One region of the Alkalimarinus alittae genome, then DNA from elsewhere that is predicted to be linked to it. Evidence: predicted binding sites of a transcription regulator. Region 1 holds the regulator's gene; the other holds the start of a gene.
What was found. The regulator LexA, encoded in region 1, represses DNA repair genes until DNA is damaged. The targets are predictions, from matches to a motif close to TACTGTATNNNNATACAGTA.
Positions count from the first base shown of each region.

Region 2: the regulator LexA is predicted to act here: its motif matches at 9,388-9,407, upstream of recN (DNA repair protein RecN).

Region 1 is NZ_CP100390.1:2,662,149-2,674,295, forward strand. It holds gene NKI27_RS12145 (NAD-dependent epimerase/dehydratase family protein) at 1-63, shown strand, start outside; gene NKI27_RS12150 (methyltransferase domain-containing protein) at 117-1,169, shown strand; gene NKI27_RS12155 (motility protein A) at 1,426-2,235, shown strand; gene NKI27_RS12160 (OmpA/MotB family protein) at 2,257-3,021, shown strand; gene NKI27_RS12165 (PhnA domain-containing protein) at 3,063-3,647, shown strand; gene NKI27_RS12170 (ABCB family ABC transporter ATP-binding protein/permease) at 3,767-5,557, shown strand; gene NKI27_RS12175 (translation initiation factor Sui1) at 5,607-5,972, opposite strand; gene NKI27_RS12180 (DUF1499 domain-containing protein) at 6,091-6,573, shown strand; gene lexA (transcriptional repressor LexA) at 6,746-7,354, shown strand; gene NKI27_RS12190 (cell division inhibitor SulA) at 7,351-7,836, shown strand; gene NKI27_RS12195 (hypothetical protein) at 7,853-8,095, opposite strand; gene NKI27_RS12200 (DUF6586 family protein) at 8,218-8,724, opposite strand; gene NKI27_RS12205 (DUF1329 domain-containing protein) at 8,959-10,320, shown strand; gene NKI27_RS12210 (response regulator) at 10,556-11,599, shown strand; gene NKI27_RS12215 (GGDEF domain-containing protein) at 11,609-12,147, shown strand, end outside.
Region 2 is NZ_CP100390.1:806,516-818,662, reverse strand. It holds gene carB (carbamoyl-phosphate synthase large subunit) at 1-2,764, opposite strand, end outside; gene carA (glutamine-hydrolyzing carbamoyl-phosphate synthase small subunit) at 2,877-4,007, opposite strand; gene dapB (4-hydroxy-tetrahydrodipicolinate reductase) at 4,293-5,093, opposite strand; gene dnaJ (molecular chaperone DnaJ) at 5,216-6,349, opposite strand; gene dnaK (molecular chaperone DnaK) at 6,550-8,469, opposite strand; gene grpE (nucleotide exchange factor GrpE) at 8,590-9,213, opposite strand; gene recN (DNA repair protein RecN) at 9,436-11,130, shown strand; gene fur (ferric iron uptake transcriptional regulator) at 11,208-11,615, opposite strand; gene NKI27_RS03545 (outer membrane protein assembly factor BamE) at 11,748-12,092, shown strand; gene NKI27_RS03540 (RnfH family protein) at 12,135-12,147, opposite strand, start outside.

The sequences.
Region 1 (12,147 bases):
AACCAGAAAATTAAGCCTTCCATTGCGCAAAAAGTAAAAAACCAATTAGATAGCAACCGTTAGTGTTAGCGGTTACTCTAGCGATAGTATAACCGCATTCCACCACAGGAGTATTTATGCAAGACGACGTTAAAGAGTATTACGGTAAAGTACTTCAGCATAGTGATGACCTCAAAACCAATGCATGCTGCACTGACAGTAATATGCCTCATTATATTAAGCACGCATTGTCACAAGTTCATGATGAAGTCATGGCGCGTTATTACGGCTGTGGTCTGATTGCGCCAGCACTATTAGAGGGCACCCGCATTCTTGACCTAGGCAGTGGCTCAGGTCGAGACTGTTATGTGCTGTCTCAATGGGTCGGCGAAAAAGGCTCTGTGGTGGGTGTTGATATGACTGAGGAGCAATTGAATATTGCTCAAAAACATGTCGATTACCATGCTAATAAATTTGGCTATGCTAAGCCGAACACTGAATTTAAGCTCGGTTATATTGAGCGGTTAGATGAGCTAAATTTACCTGACAATAGCTTTGACATCATTGTGTCTAACTGTGTTATTAATCTTTCCCCTGACAAAGAAGCCGTCATGAGAGAAGCTTATCGATTACTTAAACCAGGCGGTGAGCTTTATTTCTCCGATGTTTACGCCGATAGACGAGTTGAAGAAGAACTAGTCAATGACCCTGTATTATTTGGAGAGTGTTTAAGTGGCGCTTTATACTGGAATGACTTTATTAATTTGGCTAAAAAGTCTGGATTTAACGACCCTCGTTTAGTAGAAGACAGTGTTATCACTATTGACAATGAAAGCGTTGAAGACAAAATTGGTCATATAAACTTTTTCTCTGCAACGTACCGCTTATTTAAGCTACCTGAGCTAGAACCTCAATGCGAAGATTACGGGCAAGCGGTCATTTACAAGGGCTCTATTCCTAATCACCCTCAAGTATTTTGGCTCGATAAACACCATGCGATTCAAAAAGGAAAAGTATTCCCTGTTTGCGGCAACACATGGAAGATGCTTCATGACACTCGCTTTAAAGATCACTTCGAGTTTATCGGCAACTGGGATACACATTATGGCATTTTTGAAGGTTGCGGAACCTCACTCCCCTTTGATCTTTGGGAAGACGCCAACAGTGATTCAAGTGGTGGGTGCTGTTAACTGAACAACACCTATAGCTGAGCAACACTAAGAGAAGTTTAGCGTCTCGTTGAAAAAGGTGGCCGCTGTCCGGTCATCTTTTATCGCTTAAAGGCAAAATCATTCCCCTCCCCCCCCTATTATTACCCCCTTTGCACGCCTAATAACGCCTATTTACAGCCTGTTGCGCTCTATAGTAAGCATAAATAGGCTAAAGGCACATTAATTGCTGCTTAAAGACTAACCAAATCAGTCGTTTTTAACGCAGGGGAATATCATGCTTCGTTTACCGGTTATCGCAATTGCCACCGGCCTAGCGGTAATATTAGCTACCGTTATCTTTTCAACCAAAGACCCTGGACTTTTTATCAACCTACCTGGGTTATCAATCATTGTCGGGGGTGTGCTCACCGCACTTTTTTTCAGTTACTCAAAATCAGATATTTTGACCGCATTCCGCACGGTAAAGTTATTGATCGATAACCACGCCATCGATAAACAGCAAGCCATTAAAGACATGACCGCAATCGCTTATTTGTGGAACAGAAAAGACCTTAAAGGCGTTGAAAAGAAACTCAGCACCATCGACAACAGCTTTTTACACATGGGTGTACAGCATATTATCGATGGCCGAACCACCGATGAAATAGCCTCGGTGCTTAATTGGAAAATTCGACAGCTACATCACTCAGAATACCGTTCAGCAAAGCTATTTCACTCCCTCGCGATGTTCGCCCCAGCGTTTGGCATGGTTGGCACGCTATTAGGGCTTGTGAATATGATGTACTTAATTAGCGATCAACCCAGTATCGACATTGCGAGCCACTTAGCTATTGCACTCGTAACAACGTTTTACGGATTAATATTTGCCAATGTTTTTTTTAAGCCCATTGCTATTAAACTTGAACGCAGGGCTGATCAACTGGTTGAGTGGATGCGCATTATGATGGTCGGCATCATGATGGTTGAAAAACGAAAAAGCGCTGCATTCATCGAACTCGCGATGGAAACGCTCGACCCTTTTGAGCACTGCAATTTAGGGGCAGAGCTCACCTCACGCCCATTAGAGCCTGCACTTAACCATTAGCAAATAATTCGGGGGTTTATTATGGCTTATCAACCTTATTGCAAGCCAATAGCTGCAGTCGTAACATCGCCCACCTACTACGATGACTTTGCGCTAGAAGACAAAATTCTGCCTGATCAACGCGTTGATAGTGAATCATGGTTGCTAAGCTATATTGATGTGTTTCTGCTTATTATCGCCTTCTTAATAATTATGCTTTTAAAATCGACAGATCAAACATCAGCTGCCGAACAGCCACTAGTCAATGATCCTACACCTCTAGCTACACCTCTAACTACACCTCTAGCTACACCTCAAACCACACCCCAAACCGCTCATGATCCCGCACCTCAAGCCTTAACAGAGACATTAAGAGGCCTCAGTGCCGACCACCGCATAACAGTTGCCAGCAACGATAGGCATATCAGTGTCCGCCTTGATAATACGTTAATGTTTGATTCTTCAAAGGCGGTTATCAAGCCTGAGGGTAAACAAGCTATTCTGGCGTTAGTTCCAACATTAAAAGCACTGAATAAACCGCTAGTGATTGAGGGTCATACCGACAATACGCCGATTAACACATCGCTTTACCCATCTAACTGGGAGTTATCAGCCGCTCGCGCCAATAGTGTTTTGCATTACCTTTCATCTCAAGGGGTACCCAAATCACTATTGAGTACCGCTAATTATGCCGATACTCGCCCCCTCGCGCCTAATAACAGTCAAACCAACCGAAGCATGAACCGAAGGGTTAATCTGCTGATTTTAATCGAGGGAGCATCAGGCAACAGTGATTTTAAACTCTAAAAGAGGCATAATAGCGCCAAATTTTAGAGGGTTATTAGATTATGAGTACAGAAACTATATTGTTACAACGTTGCGATTCAAAATGCGAACTCTGTTCTTCTGATTCAAACTTGGATCTCTATCAGGTTCCACCCGATGCAACAAATGATGCCGATAAATGCGTTATGATTTGCGACACTTGCCGTGGACAAATCGATCAGCCCGATACTATTGATGCAAACCACTGGCGCTGCTTAAACGACAGTATGTGGAGCCAAGTACCTGCTGTTCAGGTTATGGCATGGCGTCAACTCAAGCAGTTATCAACCGCTGGCGAAAGCTGGGCAAACGATTTGCTTGATATGTTATACCTCGAAGATGATGTAAAAGCATGGGCAGAATCAACGGTTCCCGCTGAAAGCGATGACAGCACAACACCGACGCTAGACAGTAATGGTGCAGTTTTGCAGGCAGGCGATACCGTCACATTAATTAAAGACCTTGATGTAAAAGGCGCAGGATTTACTGCCAAGCGCGGCACAGCTGTTAGAAACATCTCGTTAACGTCAAACCCTGAGCATATCGAAGGGCGCGTTAACGGTACACGAATCGTACTACTGACCTGCTTCCTGAAGAAGTCAAACTAGTCACAACACACATGAGGCAAATTCGAACTGAATTTGCCTCTACCTGACTCATACTTTAACGTCTATCTTATAACTTAAACTGCAACACTCTCACCCCTTAAAACTCAGAGCAAAGATGAATGCGACCCCACAACTATGATGTAGAGCCAGATGCTGGCATGAAATTGCATGTAATAAAAATGCTATTTCCTTATCTTTTAGAGTTTAAAAAGCGCGTCTTCTTGGCATTAAGTTGTTTAGTGTTAGCCAAAGTTGCCAGCATCATTATTCCGTTCATTTTAAAAGACATTGTCGATGCACTAGATGCAAAAGATTTAGGTGCTAGCGCATTACTAGTGGCGCCCTTAGGGCTTGTTGCCGCGTACGGCTTAGCCCGGTTTATGAACGTCGTATTTAATGAAATTAGAGATACGTTATTTGGCCGTGTGACAGAGCGGACGATCAGACGCATAGGTCTTCAAACATTTAGACACCTTCATAAACTTGATATGGATTTTCATATTAATCGCCGTACCGGTGGATTATCGAGAGATATCGAGCGAGGCACTACAGGCATCAACATGCTGATGCGCTTTTTAGTGTTCAACATATTCCCTACTTTATTTGAAGTTTTGATGGTTATCGGCCTACTCTTCTACAACTACGGCATTAGCTTTGCCCTGATTATTTTATTATCTGTTGTTGCATACGTCGCTTATTCTATTGTGGCGACAGACTTGCGCACTCGCTTCGTTAGAGAGGTCAACAAGGCAGACTCTGCATCCAATTCGAGAGCTATAGATAGCCTGCTTAACTATGAGACGGTTAAATACTTTACCAACGAAACATACGAGTCGAATCGCTATGACGAAAACCTAGCAACGTGGGAGCACGCGAAACGAAAAAACCGACTCACTATGTTTGCATTAAATGGTGGCCAGGCATTAATCATCGCCGTAGCGACCACCAGTATGCTCGCACTCGCAGCCCTACGCGTCGCAGATGGCACCATGAGTATTGGTGATTTTGTATTAATAAACGCATTTATGATGCAGATTTTCATTCCGCTTAATTTTTTAGGTTTTGTCTATCGCGAAATAAAAGGATCATTAGCAAACATCGAGCAGATGTTTGAACTACTCAAAAAGCAGCCCAAAATAACGGACTCAAAAGATGCAGAAGACCTTGCACTCGCGAATGCGGAGCTTGCATTTAACAATGTATCTTTTCACTACAATTCTGAAAGGCCAATCATTAAAAATGTTAGCTTTACCGTTAGAGAAGGCGAAAAAGTAGCATTAGTGGGTGAAAGTGGCTCAGGTAAATCGACACTGGTAAAGCTGCTCTTTCGTTTTTACGACTGCAACCAAGGGTCAATCACCATTAATGGCAAAGATTTGCGTGATGTAACACAACAATCGTTAAGAAAAGCCATCGGAATTGTCCCCCAAGATACAGTACTTTTTAATGACACTATTTTAGAAAACGTACGCTATGGAAACGTAGACGCTAGCGACGAAGAGGTGTTAAAAGCTATTAGCTTAGCGCACCTAGATGACTTTATTAGTCAGCTGCCCAAAGGTGTCTTAACGACTGTTGGCGAACGAGGCCTTAAATTGTCTGGTGGTGAAAAACAGCGCGTGGCAATAGCCAGAACCATTCTAAAACACCCACCTATTCTGGTCTTCGATGAAGCAACCTCTTCACTCGATAGCCGATCAGAGCAGGCGATTTTAGAAGCAATAAAAGAAGTATCAGAAGGATATACCAGTTTGGTAATTGCTCACCGCTTATCAACCGTCGTCGATGCCGATAAGATTATTCTATTGAACCATGGGGAACTAGCCGAGCAAGGCACCCACGAGCAGCTATTAGCACTGAATGGTCAGTATGCTAAGTTATGGCGCATTCAGCAAAAAGAGCGTGAGTAATAACATAGGTGTATCGACCCATTCAAAATGGTGCGTTAAAAAGCAGGCCTTAACCCCCTGCTTTTTTGACCACCCAGCCATACTTTTTGAGCTCTTCAACTAAACGTTCGCGGTGATCACCCTGTATTTCTATCACCCTATCTTTAATCGCTCCGCCAACCCCACATTTCTGCTTCAAATTTTTGGCTAGATCTTTTAGCTCTTTGGCCTCAAGCGGCACACCGGTAATGAGTGTAACGCCCTTTCCTTTTCGCCCCTTCGTCTCTCTTGAGACTCTTACGACGCCATCGCCTGCTTCAATACCGCTTTTTTCATTACACCGACACCGAGAAACGGACTCACCGCACCCAGGACACATTTTTCCGAATTCGGTTGAGAATACCAAACCACCTGATTCTCTGCTTTTTCTAGACATAAAATGAAAACCTGACATTTAAACCTGAAGCTCGTATTCTATTTTAATTCCTGTTAATTTCCTAATAGGCATTAATTAACAAAAAGATCTCTTATTTCATTTAATTAAAGGAATAAACATGATTCACACAGCAGGTCAAAAGCACATACGCAGCCTAGGTATATTATTATCAGCCACCTTGCTTACCGCCTGTACTGGGACCCGGCCAGTAGATATAGGCATCTTAGATAACCAACTGACACCTTGCCCTGATAGCCCTAACTGCGTGAGCAGTTACGAAGATAAAAAAGACGAGACTCACTATATTGATGCACTTGTGATTAAAGGAGACAACCCACAGCAAGCATGGTCTTCATTGCAGTCATTAATAAAGCAAAACAGCAACGCCGAGATCATTAAACAAGATGATCACTATATTTATGCAGAATACACAAGCAGTATTATGAGGTTTGTAGACGACACCGAATTCTTACTAGACAAAGAAAACAACCGTGTACAACTTCGCTCTGCGTCCCGCTTAGGCCATAAAGACTTTGGCGTTAATCGTGAGCGCCTTGAAGCAATAAGAGCAGAACTACAAAAGCAAAACATCGTTAATTAAGCATATTACTCCGGCCATCATAAGGCCGGAGTCTATCCTGTTTCTCTCAATCATCAATTTATCTATTTATCTATTTATCTATTTAAAATAATTGTTTGTTCATGTTTACTTTTTAAAAAATACTGTATACATTTACATGTACTGTATAAAGACACATGAATAAGCGGCCGTTATGATTAAATTAACCAATAGACAAACTGAAGTTTTAAACCTGATTCAACGTAACATTGAAGAAACAGGCTACCCACCTACTCGCGCTGAAATCGCAAAAGAGTTAGGGTTTCGTTCAGCTAATGCCGCAGAAGAACATATTAAGGCACTAGCCAAAAAGGGCGCACTTGAAATTGTTCCAGGTGCAAGCCGGGGTATTCGTTTACCCGAGCACCACAAACCCGGAATCCCTATCGTTGGTCAAGTGGCCGCAGGTAACCCTATTTTGGCTCAAGAAAACATTGAAGATTACTGTAGCCTTCAACCAAACTTTTTTGCGCCAAGCGCCGACTATTTTTTGCGTGTTAAGGGCATGAGTATGAAGGATATCGGGATTCTGGACGGAGACCTACTGGCCGTACATAAAACCGAACAAGCTCGTAACGGACAAATAGTCGTTGCCCGAATAGACGACGAAGTCACCGTAAAACGCTTTCAAAAAAACAAACATGAAGTTCAGCTAATTGCAGAGAATGAAGAATTTGAACCTATCGTTATTGACCTTAGAGAACAAGCGCTCTTTATCGAGGGTTTAGGCGTAGGGGTTATCAGAAAGGAAAATTTATCATGAAACAAATGAGCTTTTATGATGAGCAACCCGCTATTGAACCTGAGCAAGGCTTGTATGCAGTTGAAGATAATGCGGCGGAGCTTGCAGTAGCGCTGCAAGCGCCTGCTCAAACGGCTACTGCACCTAGTGCTGGAAATGTGACCGAAATTATATTATCGCCAGAGCAAGCTGAAAACTTTCAGATGCTTCTACCAATGATGACACAATTGAATCAAGAGAATCGTTGGTTGGCCTGGATTGACCCGCCACAAAGCTTACTTAATCGCTGGCAACAACAGTCTGGTATTATCGCAAATCAAATAATGATTTTAAGATCAACCGAGTCAAAGTCTACACTTGACCTTACGCTACAAGCACTGTCAGCGGGTACCTGCCATGCAGTGATCGCATGGACTAACAAGCTCACTAAAAATGATTTCCGTTTGTTAGAGGCCGCATCAGCCAAAGGAAGTAGCCACGGCCTCGTGATGAGATATAGATAAAGGGTTTGACTATCCTTTAATGAACCGTTCTAAACTCTTCTTCTATATCACTTTCAGCTATTTGTTTTGATATCACGCCTACGGTCTGAATGCCTGCATTAATCATTGATTTCGCAACCGTTACGTTATGCTCTTTCAAGAACTCTTTTGCATCTTTCGAGAAAGTAATGGTGACTAACGCATCCCCATCTTCATCTGCTTTTTGTAAAGCAAAATCGCCATTGGGTAATTCTATAATTTCTAAAAACGCACTACTCATAAAACAAACAGCCCTGAATTCATATGGATTTCAAAAGAAACTGGATACACTTTCTAAAAATTAATGTAACACTCAATTAATAAATTGTTGCCAGAGTATACTACTAAACCCCTTTAAAATCCTCACCATTCAGACATTCTCGACCTTAGGTCTTCTAAGTAACTTTTAAACTCACCTAAAATGCGTTTTAAGTTTTCGATTGAATCAACTTCAGTAGCAGCACCTGATGTCGCGATCAATGCATTGGATGCAAGATCCTGCTCTTCACTTGCGGGCTCACGGCTTTTAGGCAGCCTGACTAATAAATCGTTTTTTCTTAAATCTGACACCCAGCTGCCTTGAACCTTTGAAAGTTCTGTCAAATATTCAATTTCAGGGAGCTCATTGCCTATCTCGCTGACTAAGCGCTCAAGTGTCATTGATAAGTCAGAAGGTCGTTGGTGATATTCCGCCAATTCATTAACTAAACTACTCCACGCTGCGCTCATCAATAAAATTGATGATTGCTTGTGTGACTCATCGCGAGGTTTAAAAACGGCTGTTGACGCTAAATTGAATTCTTGCCAAGCTTGTAGCTGTATATCTGCAAGGTATAACTTTTGTGAAGTCTGAGATTGCCATTTATTCATTGCTGCTACTTTTCGCCTCGAAGTCGTTAACCTACATGAGATATTACGGATTATTATACGTAATAATGTGTTATTACAAAAAAAAATGCAGTTACAACTCGAAACATACAGATTTTTCAAAATAAAGTACTATTATAGGTAATAACTTTTAACGAACTATCAGCAAGTTATAGCTTGCAGTAGATAAATACAATTAATAAAGACTTATTAGTAAGCATGCGAGGCCGTAGATATATGAAATTATCCAAACTGGTTACAGCTGTAGCAGTCCTGACTCTGTCAGCATCAAGCAGCTTAGCCCTAGCAAAAGTTGATGAAGCTACAGCCAAACGGCTAAAAAATGATTTAACACCTGTTGGAGCTGAAAGATATGGCAACTCCGAAGGTACGATACCTGCATGGGATGGCGGTATCAAAGAAATTCCAGCTAATTATGAAGAAGGTCAGTTTCACCCTGATCCTTTCGAAAGCGACAAAATGTTGTTTAAAATAAATAAAAGCAACATGGCGCAATATGAAAAGCACTTAACCGAAGGCCAAAAAGCGCTGTTAACACAATATGCGCCTGGTTATGAAATCCCCGTTTACCCAAGTCATCGTTCAGCATCTTACCCTGAGCGCATATATGAAAAGCTATATGAAAATGCGCTTGGAGCAGAACTGCTCGAGAATGCCAATGGCGTAAAGAGCACCATTGCAACAAGCCCTTTTCCGATACCCGCAAACGGTGTTGAAGTTATTTGGAACCACATTCTTCGCTTTAGAGGCGAACAGTACGAATATAGAGCCGCGTTTGTAACCCCAACAAAAGATGGTTCATACACCCCCATATTGACTAACTATGGATATTACTTTGCCTATGCTGAGCCCGGCATTACGCTAGAAGAGATTGATAACAAAATTTTCTATTTGAAAACCAAAATAGTCAGCCCTGCAAAATTAGCAGGTACGCTTACATTAGTACATGAGACATTAGATCAGGTACGCTCACCACGAAAAGCCTGGAGATACCAAGCAGGTGAAAGGCGCTTACGACGAGTACCAAACCTAGCTTATGGAACGGACTTACCATCAACAGCGAGTCTGCGTACCGTTGATCAAAAAGACATGTATAACGGCGCGCCCAACCAATATAGCTGGGAGCTGCAAGGCAAAAAGGAAATTTATATTCCTTACAACTCATATAAACTTAATAAAGCCAGTGAGGATGCAGAAAACGTTATTAGACCGTCACATATCAACCAAGACCTAACACGCTACGAGCTTCACAGAGTTTGGGTCGTAGAAGGCAAATTAAGAGAAGGCCTAAACCACGTTTATCATAAAAGACGATTCTACTTTGATGAAGATACTTGGCAGATTGTGCTAGCAGAAGATTATAATGAGGATGGAGAACTTTGGAGAGTATCTGAAGCCCATACCATTAATAATTATCAAGTACCTGCAACATGGATTGCAGTAGAGCTTACCTACGACTTAAAAGCTGAAAGATACTATTTAGATGGTGTAGATAAGCAAGGGCCAGTTAACTACAACCCTGATTTTAAGCGTCGTGAATTCACAACGTCCGCTGCACGCAGAGAAGCTAAGCGATAAACCGTTCATCCGCGTAGTTATTAACAATCTCCCTATTAAAGGCAGCCATCTGGCTGTCTTTTTCCGTTTGTTACCCCCCTTTCCTCTATTTTCGACTTGCCCCTAGCCGGTTATTGATCTTTACTTACTCTAACACCCCATATTAATGGCGTCAGTGGCTATGGCTCACCTAAGACTGGCTATGCTTCTATGAACGTCAAATCGGGCATCATTCAAAAAGAGCAAAATACTAACAATGACAACACCCGTCTTAATTTGTGACGACTCTAGCGTTGCCAGAAAGCAAATGGCTCGCTCCTTACCAGCTGATTGGGATATCGAAATCAGTTACGCTGTTCATGGTCAAGATGCGATAGAGCAACTTAAACAAGGTAAAGGCGAGATTTTGTTTCTTGACCTTAATATGCCGGTTATGGATGGCTACGAAACGCTTGAATCCATTGTAAAAAATGATATTCAAACAATGGTAATCGTGGTCTCGGGTGACATTCAGCCGGAAGCTCGCGAAAGAGTTAAAGCGCTAGGCGCATTAGAGTTTATCAAAAAGCCTATTGGCGTTGATGACCTTACCGTTATCCTCGAAAGCTTTGGCCTTTATTCTAAAAGTACAGACAGCACTTCAACCGATGGCAGCGCTGCCCCCCCTCCTCCTCTTCAGAGATCAGAGGCGGAACTTGCGGGTGCTGGTCAAGTACAATATCGTGACTGTATTCAAGAGATATCAAACGTTGCAATGGGTCAGGCTGCGGATTTATTAGCAAGATTACTAGATGTATTTGTTAAGATGCCGATCCCGAACGTTAATATTTTAGAAGTCAGCGAGCTTAAAATGGCACTTGCTCAGGTGGAGCAAGAAGATACATTTACCGCTGTATGCCAAGGTTTTATTGGATCAGGGATAGCCGGCGAAGCGCTACTCATCTTTAGCGACTCTAGTTATGCCGATATAGCAAAGCTGCTTAAATTTAGCGGTGAGCTTAATGATATAACAGAGCTTGAATTAATTATGGATATCGCCAGCATATTAGTAGGTGCATGCACCGGCGGTATCGCTCAACAACTTGATATATCGTTTAGCCAAGGTCACCCCATGGTTCTTGGGCAGCACGTTAAGGTGAGCGACCTGATTAAAACAAACGAAACACGCTGGAAGCAAACGTTGGCAATTGAGATAACCTACGAAATTGAAAACTATGATATCACTTGCGACCTCATGTTGCTTTTTACAGAAGACTCAATCGACAATTTGAATCAGAGACTATCGTATCTGATGGGTTAATAACGCGTTATGGCAAAAGATAATTTAGACATAAAAGAGTTCCATTGGTTAATGGATATGTTGCAGACCATCGATGTAGGTCTGATTGTTCTAGACAAAAACTTTAAGGTTCAAGTCTGGAATAGTTTTATGGAAAATCACAGCGGTATCCCCCCTTTATCAGTCAAAGACAAAGTACTATTTGATGTATTTGGTGATATCCCTAAAGAATGGTTTACGCAAAAAGCTGAGTCGGTTTTTCTACTTAAGAGTCGAGCGTTTATTACTTGGGAGTTACGCCCTTATTTATTTAAATTTAAAAACTATCGCCCTATTACCGGTACAGAAGAATTTATGTACCAGAACGTCAGTATAAGCCCACTGGTTTCAGTCGATGGATCAGTCAGCAGCATCTGCGTTATCATTTATGACGTCACAGACATCGCAAGTAATAAAAAAGCGCTCGAAAAAGCCAACGTAGAACTCGAGTCTCTCAGTAGAACCGACCGCTTAACCATGCTAAACAATCGAGGCTATTGGGAAGAATGCTTACAAAACGAATATAGCCG
Region 2 (12,147 bases), 1.9 Mb from region 1:
TATCGCCAATCCCCATTACTTCGCCAGTAGACTTCATTTCTGGACCAAGTATCGGGTCTACACCTTGGAACTTGTTGAAAGGGAAAACCGACTCTTTCACGCTATAGTGTGCTGGGATAATTTCTTTAGTAAACGCCTGCGCTTCAAGCGAAGTACCCGCCATGCAGCGAGCTGCAATTTTAGCAAGCGAAACACCAATAGCCTTAGAAACAAACGGTACCGTTCTCGATGCACGAGGATTTACCTCGATTACGTAGATTTCACCGTCTTGATAAGCCAACTGAACATTCATTAAGCCCACAACACCTAATTCAAGCGCCATGCGTTTAACAATATCTCTCATTTCGTCTTGTACATCTGCTGCCAACGTATAAGGTGGCAATGAACATGCAGAATCACCAGAGTGAACACCCGCCTGCTCGATATGCTGCATAATGGCACCAATAACCACCTGCTTTCCATCACTTACTGCATCAATATCAACTTCTATTGCCGCATTCAAAAAGTGATCAAGCAGTACAGGGCTATCATTAGAAACACTCACTGCTTCTCGCATATACTTGGTTAGCTCAGCTTCGCTATAGACAATCTCCATAGCACGACCACCTAATACATAAGACGGCCTAACCACTAACGGATAACCAATCTCTTTTGCAGCAACAATACCTTCTTCAAGACTTCTAACTGTCGCGTTAGGTGGCTGAAGAATATTCAAACGTTGCAGCATTCGCTGAAAACGCTCACGGTCTTCTGCTCTATCAATCGCATCAGGAGACGTCCCTATAATCGGCACACCCGCTTCCTCTAAACCACGCGCCAACTTAAGAGGTGTTTGACCACCGTAATGGACGATAACGCCTTTTGGTTTTTCGAGGTTGATGATTTCCAACACATCTTCAAGCGTAATAGACTCAAAATAAAGTCGATCTGATGTATCGTAATCTGTAGAAACCGTCTCAGGGTTACAGTTGATCATGATCGCTTCATAACCATCTTCTTTCATCGCTAGTGCAGCATGCACACAGCAATAATCAAACTCTATACCCTGACCTATACGGTTTGGTCCACCACCAATAACAACGATTTTTTCGCGATCAGTGACATTTGCTTCACACTCTTCTTCATACGTTGAATACATATAAGCGGTTGAAGAAGCAAATTCAGCGGCACAGGTATCGACACGCTTATAAACCGGTCTAATATTAAAATCATGACGAAGCTTACGGAATTCTTTTTCCGACACATCCATCAGCTCGGCTAGACGGCTATCAGAGAACCCCTTACGCTTGAGTTTATAAACCAACTCTTTAGTCATGTCAGCCTTACCTAACTGAGCGACATTAGCTTCTTCCTTAATCAAGTCTTCTATTTGAGCCAAATACCAAGGATCAATACCGGAATACTCGTAAATTTCTTCAATGCTCATGCCTGCTCGGAATGCATCACCCACATACCACACACGCTCAGCACTTGGGGTTTTCATTTCACGAATCAAACTTTCACGCGCATCATCTGCGGTTAAATCCTGCATTGGATCAAAACCAGACGCGCCTACTTCAAGCCCTCTTAGCGCCTTTTGAATAGACTCTTGGAAGGTTCGGCCAATCGCCATTACTTCACCAACAGACTTCATTTGAGTCGTTAGACGTTTGTCGGCCTGAGGGAACTTCTCGAACGTAAAGCGTGGAATCTTTGTTACAACGTAATCAATTGAAGGCTCAAACGACGCAGGCGTAGCACCACCTGTAATGTCATTCTGCAATTCATCCAGCGTGTAACCAACCGCCAGTTTGGCTGCAATTTTTGCAATAGGGAAACCTGTTGCCTTAGAAGCCAACGCAGATGAACGTGAAACTCGCGGGTTCATCTCGATGATAACCATACGGCCATCTTTTGGATTGATACCGAACTGAACGTTAGACCCGCCCGTTTCGATACCGATTTCTCGCAATACAGCCAACGAAGCATTACGCATAATCTGATATTCTTTATCAGTCAGCGTTTGCGCCGGTGCAACTGTAATGGAGTCTCCAGTGTGAACCCCCATTGCGTCAAAGTTTTCGATAGCACAAACGATAATACAGTTATCATTTTTGTCACGAACAACTTCCATTTCGTATTCTTTCCAACCGATAAGCGACTCATCGATCAATAGCTCACTGGTAGGTGATAAATCTAAGCCCCGTGCACAAATCTCTTCAAATTCGTCACGGTTATAAGCGATACCACCGCCCGTTCCACCCATGGTGAAAGAAGGACGGATAATGCAAGGAAAGCCCAAGTTATCCAACACTTGAAGCGACTCTTCCATGCTATGCGCAATAGCAGAACGAGGAGTCTCAAGGCCAATCGCCTTCATTGCATTATCGAAGCGCTCGCGATCTTCCGCCTTATCTATAGCATCTGCATCGGCACCGATCATTTCAACATTATACTTTTCAAGAACGCCGTGACGCTCTAGATCAAGCGCACAATTTAACGCCGTTTGACCACCCATTGTCGGCAGCACAGCATCAGGGCGCTCTTTCTCAATGATTTTTTCAACTGTCTTCCATGTGATGGGCTCTATGTAAGTAGAGTCAGCCATCGAAGGGTCAGTCATTATGGTCGCAGGATTCGAGTTAACCAGAATGACTCGAAAACCCTCTTCTCTAAGAGCTTTACAGGCCTGCGCTCCAGAATAATCAAATTCACAAGCCTGACCAATAACAATAGGGCCAGCACCCAAAATCAAAATACTCTTAAGGTCGGTACGCTTTGGCATAGAATTCAGTCCATCTATATCTGTTTTAATCCAGAGACCGCTTTTAAAGCGCCTCCAGTCAATAAACGTTGCTATCAAACCTCATGATAAACATGAGTAGACGGCGTAAAACTTATGAGCGATACGTTCTAATCGACTCAATAAACTGGTCAAACAATGGCGCAACATCATGAGGGCCAGGGCTTGCTTCTGGGTGTCCCTGAAAACTAAATGCAGGCGTATCCGTTCTACGAATCCCTTGCAGCGAGCCATCAAACAAAGATTTGTGCGTTGCTTCGATGTTATCAGGCAACGAAGCCTCATCAACCGCAAAGCCATGATTCTGACTTGTTATCATCACGGTCCCATCAGCTAAGCACTGAACAGGATGGTTTGCACCATGATGTCCAAACTTCATTTTTAACGTCTGTGCACCACTTGCCAATGCCAGTAACTGATGCCCTAAGCAAATACCAAAAACAGGCACTTTTGCAGACAAAAATTCTTTGATCGCAGCAATAGCATAATCACATGGTTCTGGGTCACCAGGCCCATTAGACAAAAAGATTCCGTCTGGGTTCATTGCCAACACATCTGCCGCCGGTGTTTGGGCTGGCACTACAGTTAAGCGGCAACCACGATCTGCCAACATTCTTAAAATGTTATGTTTACAACCAAAGTCATAAGCCACTACATGGAACGAATCATCTTCATTTTTGCCGTAACCTGTCGCCAAGTCCCAGCTCGATTCATCCCAAGATGAAACCTCAGATCGAGTTACTTCTTTCGCTAAATCCATGCCTTTCAGGCCAGGAAATTGCTTAGCAGCTTCAAGCGCCGCACTTTCAGACACATCATCACCCGCAATAATACAACCATTCAACGCACCTTTTTCACGAAGAAGGCGAGTTAAACGACGAGTATCGATATCTGCAATAGCGACAATGTTATTTTCAGCAAGATACGCATCCAGCGTCTTTTCGGAACGCCAGTTGCTAGCTAATAAAGGTAAATCACGAATTACGAGACCTGCAGCCGAAACAGAATCCGACTCAACATCTTCAGAATTAACCCCTGTGTTACCGATATGTGGATAGGTTAGGGTTACAATCTGGCGGGCATAGGATGGGTCAGTCAGGATTTCCTGATAGCCGGTCATGGATGTATTAAAAACCACTTCTCCGCTAGATTGCCCATTTGCACCGATAGAAACCCCCTTAAAGATACTTCCATCTTCAAGGGCAAGAATTGCAGGTTTAGTCAACGCCATTTCCTCTTTAAATCGATTGGCCAGGGCTTATAAAACACCGATTCAATTTGTAAAAAAGCGAGATGAGAGAAAATTCTCCGACCTCGCTTTTTATTATGAATTCCAGTATTAGTTCAATACGACTTACACTCTGCGTATTTATCGAACCTGAGCGCACTTTTGATCCCAGCCAAAAGGATCTTAACCACACTCAAACTCTATCATTTTACTTTTTTCACATGAAAATGTCTACGAAACAATTAACTCTTTTAAAATCGCAACACCCGAAAAGCGCTCTAGTTAATGCAAATCAAGAACATCCTGCATATCAAACAAGCCTTTATCATGGGATGCCAACCAAGAAGAGGCTCTAACAGCCCCCTTTGCAAACGTCATCCGACTACTGGCCTTATGAGTAATTTCAACCCGCTCACCCAAGCCTGCAAACATAACCGTATGCTCACCCACAATATCGCCCGCGCGAATCGTTTCAAACCCTATCGTCTTTCTTTCACGCTCGCCAGTGATGCCTTCACGACCATAAACAGCACACGCCTTTAAGTCACGACCCAACGTATCAGCAACTACCTCACCCATTCGTAGCGCTGTTCCAGAGGGGGCGTCCTTCTTGTGCCTGTGATGCGCCTCCACGATCTCAATATCAACATCATCACCCAAAACCTTGGCAGCCAACTCCAACAACTTAAACGTTAAGTTAACCCCAACACTCATATTAGGCGCAAAAACAATCGCAATTTCATTAGCTGCAGCATCTAATTGCGCCTTTTGCTCATCACTCAACCCTGTTGTACCAATAACAATTTTTTTACCCAATCGCTTACAAGTCTCAACATTCTGCATGGTGAGCTCTGGCGACGTAAAATCAATCAACACATCAAATTGATCCGCCACAGATTCAATATTATCTACAGCCAATACACCCTGTTTTCCGACACCCGCCAATTCACCAACATCTACACCAACAAGAGAGCTTCCAGGGCTCACAATTGCAGCAGAAAAAACCACATCCTCTGCCAAAACTGAAGCTTCAATTAGAATCTTCCCCATTCGACCCGCTGCACCAATCACCGCTACACGCATAAGCTTTTAACTCTCTTTTAACTAATCACTAATTAACTATGTTTTTAGCTCAAAAAAAACGGGGCTAATAAGCCCCGAATTTAATTGCTGGATATGCAAACCCGAGAACTAAACAATAGGACTTAGAATTTCATATCTTCAAAAAAGTTTTTAACACCCTCAAACCAAGAGTGCTTATGAGGAGCGTGCTGACTATCCCCTCCAGACTCCATCGTGGCATGCAACTCTTTAAGCATATCTTTTTGTTTCTTGCTCAAATTTACTGGCGTCTCTACCGTCACACGGCAAAGTAGATCACCCGCTCCACCGCCGCGAACAGGCGCTACACCCTTTCCACGCAAACGGAATAACTTACCGGTCTGAGTTTCCGCAGGGATTTTTAGTTTAACACGACCATTTAAAGTAGGAACCTCAAGCTCACCGCCCAACGCCGCATCAACAAATGTAATAGGCACATCGCAGTAAAGATTTTTACCATCCCTAACAAAAATAGGATGCTCTCTTACTGCAATTTGCACATATAGATCACCAGAAGGCCCGCCTTGCGCCCCAGCCTCACCTTCTCCTGCAAGTCTAATTCTATCGCCAGTATCAACACCTGCCGGCACTTTAACTGAAAGTGTTTTCTGCTCTTCTTTTAAGCCTGCACCATGACAACTCTTACACGGCTTCTTAATGACCTTTCCGCGACCCCGGCAATGAGGGCAGGTTTGCTGCACAGAGAAGAAGCCCTGCTGCATACGCACTTGCCCAGCACCGTGACAGGTACCACAAGTTTCTGGCTTAGACCCTTTCTCTGCACCACTGCCGTCACACTCTGTACAATTAACCTGAGTGGGTACTCGAATTTTTACTGTCGTACCTTTTACTGCATCTTCTAAATCAAGATCTAGCGTATACCTTAAATCAGCACCTCGCGTGGTTCGACTGCGTCCACCGCCGCCTCCACCACCGAAGATATCACCAAAAACGTCACCAAAAATATCACTGAAATTACCGTTTCCGCCGCCAAAGCCACCACCAGCACTCCCATCAACACCTGCATGACCGTACTGATCATAGGCTGCTCGCTTTTCTGAATCAGAGAGAATTTCGTAAGCCTCTGTGGCCTCTTTAAACTTATTCTCTGCTTCCGCATCATCAGAATTACGGTCAGGATGGAACTTCATCGCCAGTCGTCGATAGGCTTTTTTAACTTCTTTTTCGTCCGCGGATTTTGACACTCCGAGGATCTCGTAATAATCTCGCTTTGACATAGATGCTCTACTGCGCTTCGGTTCTGGTAGCTAAAGATCGCTAGCCTTGTGCTTAACTTTACACAACACCACGAACCCTAATCTACATTAAAATCTCTATTTGCTTTACAGCATAACGCGGGAGTAAACCCCCGCGTTATTTGTACAGTATACCTCAGACCTTAACCGCCTGATATATCCAAGCGGTTAAGTCATCATTATTACTGCTTATCGTCTTTAACTTCCTCAAACTCTGCATCAACCACATCGTCTTGTGATTGCGCACTTTCGCCTTCAGGTGCAGTAGCACCTTCAGCAGATTGAGCTTGTTCAGCGTACAACTTTTCAGCCAACTTAGAAGACGCTTCAGTCAACTTTTGAGTCTTAGCTTCGATATCATCCTTATCATCACCCTTTATAGCTTCTTCAAGCTCAGTGATAGCGGTCTCAATCTGCTCTTTCTCTTCAGCGGTCGCTTTGTCGCCCGCTTCTGTTAACGTCTTTCTAACTGCGTGAATCATGCCGTCAGCCTGGTTGCGAACAGTAATAAGCTCTTCAAACTTACGATCTTCTTCAGCATGACTTTCTGCATCCTGAACCATGCTTTCAACTTCATCGTCAGACAAGCCAGAAGACGCCTTGATAACAATTGACTGTTCTTTTCCTGTCGCTTTATCTTTTGCTGAAACGTTCAAAATACCGTTTGCATCAATATCAAAGGTAACTTCAATCTGAGGCATTCCGCGTGGCGCCGGAGGAATGTCCGCCAAGTCAAAACGACCCAATGATTTGTTCTGGGCAGCCTGCTTACGCTCACCTTGTACAACATGAATCGTTACAGCTGACTGATTATCGTCTGCAGTCGAGAACACCTGTGATTTCTTAGAAGGTATCGTTGTGTTTTTGTCGATCAAGGCAGTAGCAACACCACCCATTGTTTCAATACCTAATGTCAAAGGCGTCACGTCAAGCAACAATACGTCAGTTACATCACCAGACAACACACCTGCCTGAATTGCCGCGCCAATTGCTACAGCCTCATCAGGGTTAACATCTTTACGTGGCTCTTTACCAAAGAATGCTTCAACTTCTTTCTGAACAAGTGGCATACGAGACTGACCACCCACCAAGATAACATCATCGATTTCTGACATGCTTAAACCAGAATCTTTAAGTGCCATCTTACAAGGCTCTAAGCTACGCTTAACCAACTCTTCAACCAAAGACTCTAACTTAGAACGTGTCACTTTAACGTTAAGGTGCTTAGGTCCACTCGCATCTGCAGTAATGTAAGGAAGGTTTACATCAGTCTGCTGAGAGCTTGATAGCTCAACTTTTGCTTTCTCTGCCGCTTCTTTTAGACGCTGCATCGCTAACGGATCACCCGTTAAGTCAATTCCGCTGTCTTTCTTAAATTCTGCAGACAAATATTCAATCAAACGTGAGTCAAAGTCTTCACCGCCCAAGAACGTATCACCGTTAGTCGCTAATACTTCAAACTGCATTTCGCCATCAACGTCTGCGATTTCGATAATAGATACGTCAAACGTACCACCACCCAAGTCATAAACAGCAATAGTTGAATCGCCACCACGCTTATCTAGGCCGTAAGCAAGTGCTGCAGCTGTTGGCTCGTTGATAATACGTTTAACTTCCAAGCCCGCTATACGGCCCGCATCTTTAGTTGCCTGACGCTGAGAGTCGTTAAAGTAAGCTGGTACAGTGATAACCGCTTCAGTCACCGCTTCACCTAAGTAATCTTCAGCTGTCTTCTTCATCTTCTTAAGAATTTCAGCAGAAATCTGAGGTGGCGCTTTCTTATCACCTTTAATGTCTACCCATGCATCACCGTTGTCTGCTTTAGTGATTTTATAAGGCACCATTTTGATGTCTTTTTGAACAACGTCATCTTCAAAACGACGACCAATCAGACGCTTGATAGCAAACAGCGTGTTGTTAGGGTTAGTTACTGACTGACGCTTTGCTGACTGACCTACTAATATTTCGTCATCGGTGTAAGCAACGATAGACGGAGTAGTACGATCGCCTTCAGCGTTTTCAATTACGCGTGCTTTTTCACCATCGAGGATAGCAACACATGAGTTAGTTGTTCCTAAATCGATACCTATGATCTTGCCCATATATATACTCCAAACCTAATTTCGTAATTTCTGTATTCAATTGAAATGTACGCTGTATTTAACCCGTACATTCGATTCTTAATTGAGTTACTGACTTATATTGGCCTCAATTATTTTTTTTCAAGCCTGCTCGTCGATTTTTGCTGAACCTTTTGCAACCATAACCATTGCAGGACGAATCAAACGCCCATTTAACGTATAACCTTTTTGGATCACAGCAATAACAGAATTTGGTTCTGCATCGGGCGCATCGACCAGCGACATCGCTTCATGCAACTCAGGGTCAAACGGTTCGCCCGCTGGATCAACCTGCTCAACATTGAACTTTTTCAACCCTGAAACCAGGATCGATAATGTCATTTCTACACCTTCAACCAACGCACTTTTTTCACCTTGCTCAGCTTGACTGCTTTCAATCGTCTTCTCGAGACTATCAACCACTGGCAGCAACTCTTTAGAAAACTTTTCTAGTGCAAACTTGTGGGCTTTCTCAACGTCTTTTTCAGATCGACGTCTAATATTTTGCGCATTTGCAGTCGCTCGCAACGCTTGATCTTTTAATGCTGAAACCTGCTCCTGAAGAAGTGCAGCTTCTTTTTGCCAATCTTTCTCACCGTCTGATGAAGCCTCTACCTCTTCAGCCTCTTCAGCCTGAGCGTTTTGCTCCAACTCAGCATCTAACACCTCATGATCGTGGGGTGTTTGTTCGGGGTTATTATCAACCTTCTCTTCTTCTACACTCACTCAGAATTCCTCCGCGCTCATAAACTATTAAACGATATTCTTTAATCTAACTGCCTATATGGGCGCAATAAACAGGGTTTCAAGGGTAATTTTTTGACTGTTTTACCTCCAGGTTAAATATTTTTCATTTTTTTAAAGTTTAAGATATTGACTCCATAGCGAATTAATACATACTACTGTATATCCAAACATATCATTATTAAATATTAAGTGGAGACGCTCATGCTTACGCAACTTACAGTGGACAACTTGGCCATAGCCGATCATGTTGAGCTGTTTTTTGAGCGAGGGATGAGCGTTATTACAGGTGAAACCGGCGCGGGTAAATCTATTATCCTCGATGCGCTAGGGCTAACCTTAGGCGATAGAGCAGATAGCGGCCTTGTTAGGCATGGCGCAGACCGAACAGACATTTCTGCCGTTTTTGATATCAGCAATATTCCTAATGCACAAGCATGGCTGAAAGCAAACGACCTACATAACGACAGTGACCTAGATGACCAATATGAGTGCATCCTGCGCCGAGTCATTACCAGCGAAGGTCGTTCTCGAGGCTACATCAATGGCCAACCTAGCGCATTAAGCAACCTACGAGAAGTAGGCGAAATGCTGATAGACATTCACAGCCAGCACGAGCATCAATCTTTACTCAAAAAAGAGACTCACCGACGATTAATTGATGAATACGGCAACTTAAAAAAGCAAGCGCAAGACGTAGCTACACACTACAAATCATGGTCAGATAAAGCGCAAAAACTTGAGCAATTAAAAAACAATCAAGATGAGCAGGACGCAAGGCTTCAGCTGCTAAAATATCAAGTAAAAGAACTTAACGAACTCGGCCTTACCGCAGAGGAGCTGCCAGAGCTAGAAAAAGAGCAACAGTCGCTCAGTCATGCCGAACAACTTTTAAGTAGCGGTCACGAAGTACTTCAAGCCTGTAGCGATGGCGAGTCTACTGTCCAGTCAATACTGTCTCACGCCTTACATACATTAGACGCTCTCCCAGTAAAACATGAAGCGCTCTTTGAAGCTCAAAACTTACTTTCAGAAGCCCTGATACAAGTTGATGAAGCAACCCACAGCATTCGAGGATTTGTTGATCACTTTGAAATCGACCCCACTCGACTACAAGAAGTAGACGAACGCCTCAGCGCCATTTACCAACTAGCACGCAAACACAAAACAACCCCCGAAGAACTACCTGCACTGCACCAGTCATTAGTTGATGAATTAAAGTCTTTTGAGGACGGTGATGGCAACATTGAAATACTAACAACGGAAACAGCCGAGCTCGCCGAAAAATATTTAACCACCGCGAGAAAACTCAGCCAAGCACGAATCAAAACAGCACTCACGCTAGATAAAAAGATCGCAGGCCAACTATCTGAACTAGGCATGCCATCAGTTAAATTTATTACTCAAATAAGCCCCCTCCCCGACAATATCTTTACACGCAACGGCCTAGAAGACATTGAATTTTTAGTCAGCGCCAACCCTGGGCAACCTCCCAAACCTTTAAATAAAGTGGCATCCGGTGGCGAGCTATCGCGTATTAGTCTTGCCATCCAAGTCGTCACCGCACAAACATCGGCCATCCCCACTCTGGTATTTGATGAAGTCGATGTCGGAATTGGCGGAGGCACAGCAGAGGTTGTGGGTCGATTACTACGGGCGCTAGGCGAAAAAGGCCAAGCACTCTGCATTACACACCAACCCCAAGTCGCCTCTCAAGGGCACCACCATCTGTTTGTCAGCAAACAAACCAATAAGAAAGAAACCCATTCCAAAATAACGAAACTCAATAAAGAAGGCAGAACAGAAGAAGTTGCACGAATGCTAGGGGGGATCAACATGACAGAGCAAACGCTCGCTCATGCACGTGAGATGCTGAGTGCGACAGCGTTAGAGATTTGACTTTTTAACTTTAACTTTAATTAAACTTAGTGAATATGACTAACGCCAGTCACTCGACAAGCGTTAGCCGTTAATCATCAACTCTTTGGCTTAACATATAATGTGAGACTGTGATCTATAATCTCATAACCATGTTCTTCGGCAATTTCGTGCTGCCTTTGCTCGATAATAGGGTCGCAGAACTCAATAACCTTACCTGTCGTAGAGCAAACCATATGATCGTGATGATCATCAGTGGCCATTTCAAAAACAGCATGCCCGCCTTCAAAATTATGGCGCAACACTAAACCCGCACTTTCAAACTGGGTCAGCACTCTATATACCGTCGCCAACCCCACATCCTCTCCAGCATCTAGCAACGCTTTATACACATCCTCAGCACTCATGTGATGGTTATCTGCGCTTTCGAGCATATTTAAAATCTTAACGCGCGGCAGAGTAACTTTTAAACCCGCTTTGCGTAACTCATTATTTTCTTGAACCATCTCATACACCAACGACATTTTAATTCAAAGAACGTTAAAATCTCTACCTGACACATCATATCCCTTCGCAGTTCACGATAACATCAGGTATCATTCAAAATATTGCCCAAAGATAGTGGAATTCGATTTCAGATGCAAAAAATCCGTTTTAAGTTACTTATCCCCGTGTTCACGTTATTACTCACTATAACAGGGTGCTCATTCCCCGGTGTGTACAAAATCAATATTCAACAGGGAAACATCATTACACAAGACATGCTAGACCAACTAAAGCCAGGCATGAATAAACGTCAGGTTCATTTTGTACTGGGTAACCCGTTAGTCGACAATGTATTTGATGAGACTCACGAGAACTACGCATACACTTATCAGTATGCAGGCGGAAAAACTAAGCAGCAGTTAATTACTGTGTATTTTGAAGATAACAAATATACTCACTTTACCGGTGAGCTATTAGACGACAACCCCGCTTACTAAACGTTAAAAACTTACCGATACAATACCGAGCCAAGGCTCGGTTTATTTTTTTGCC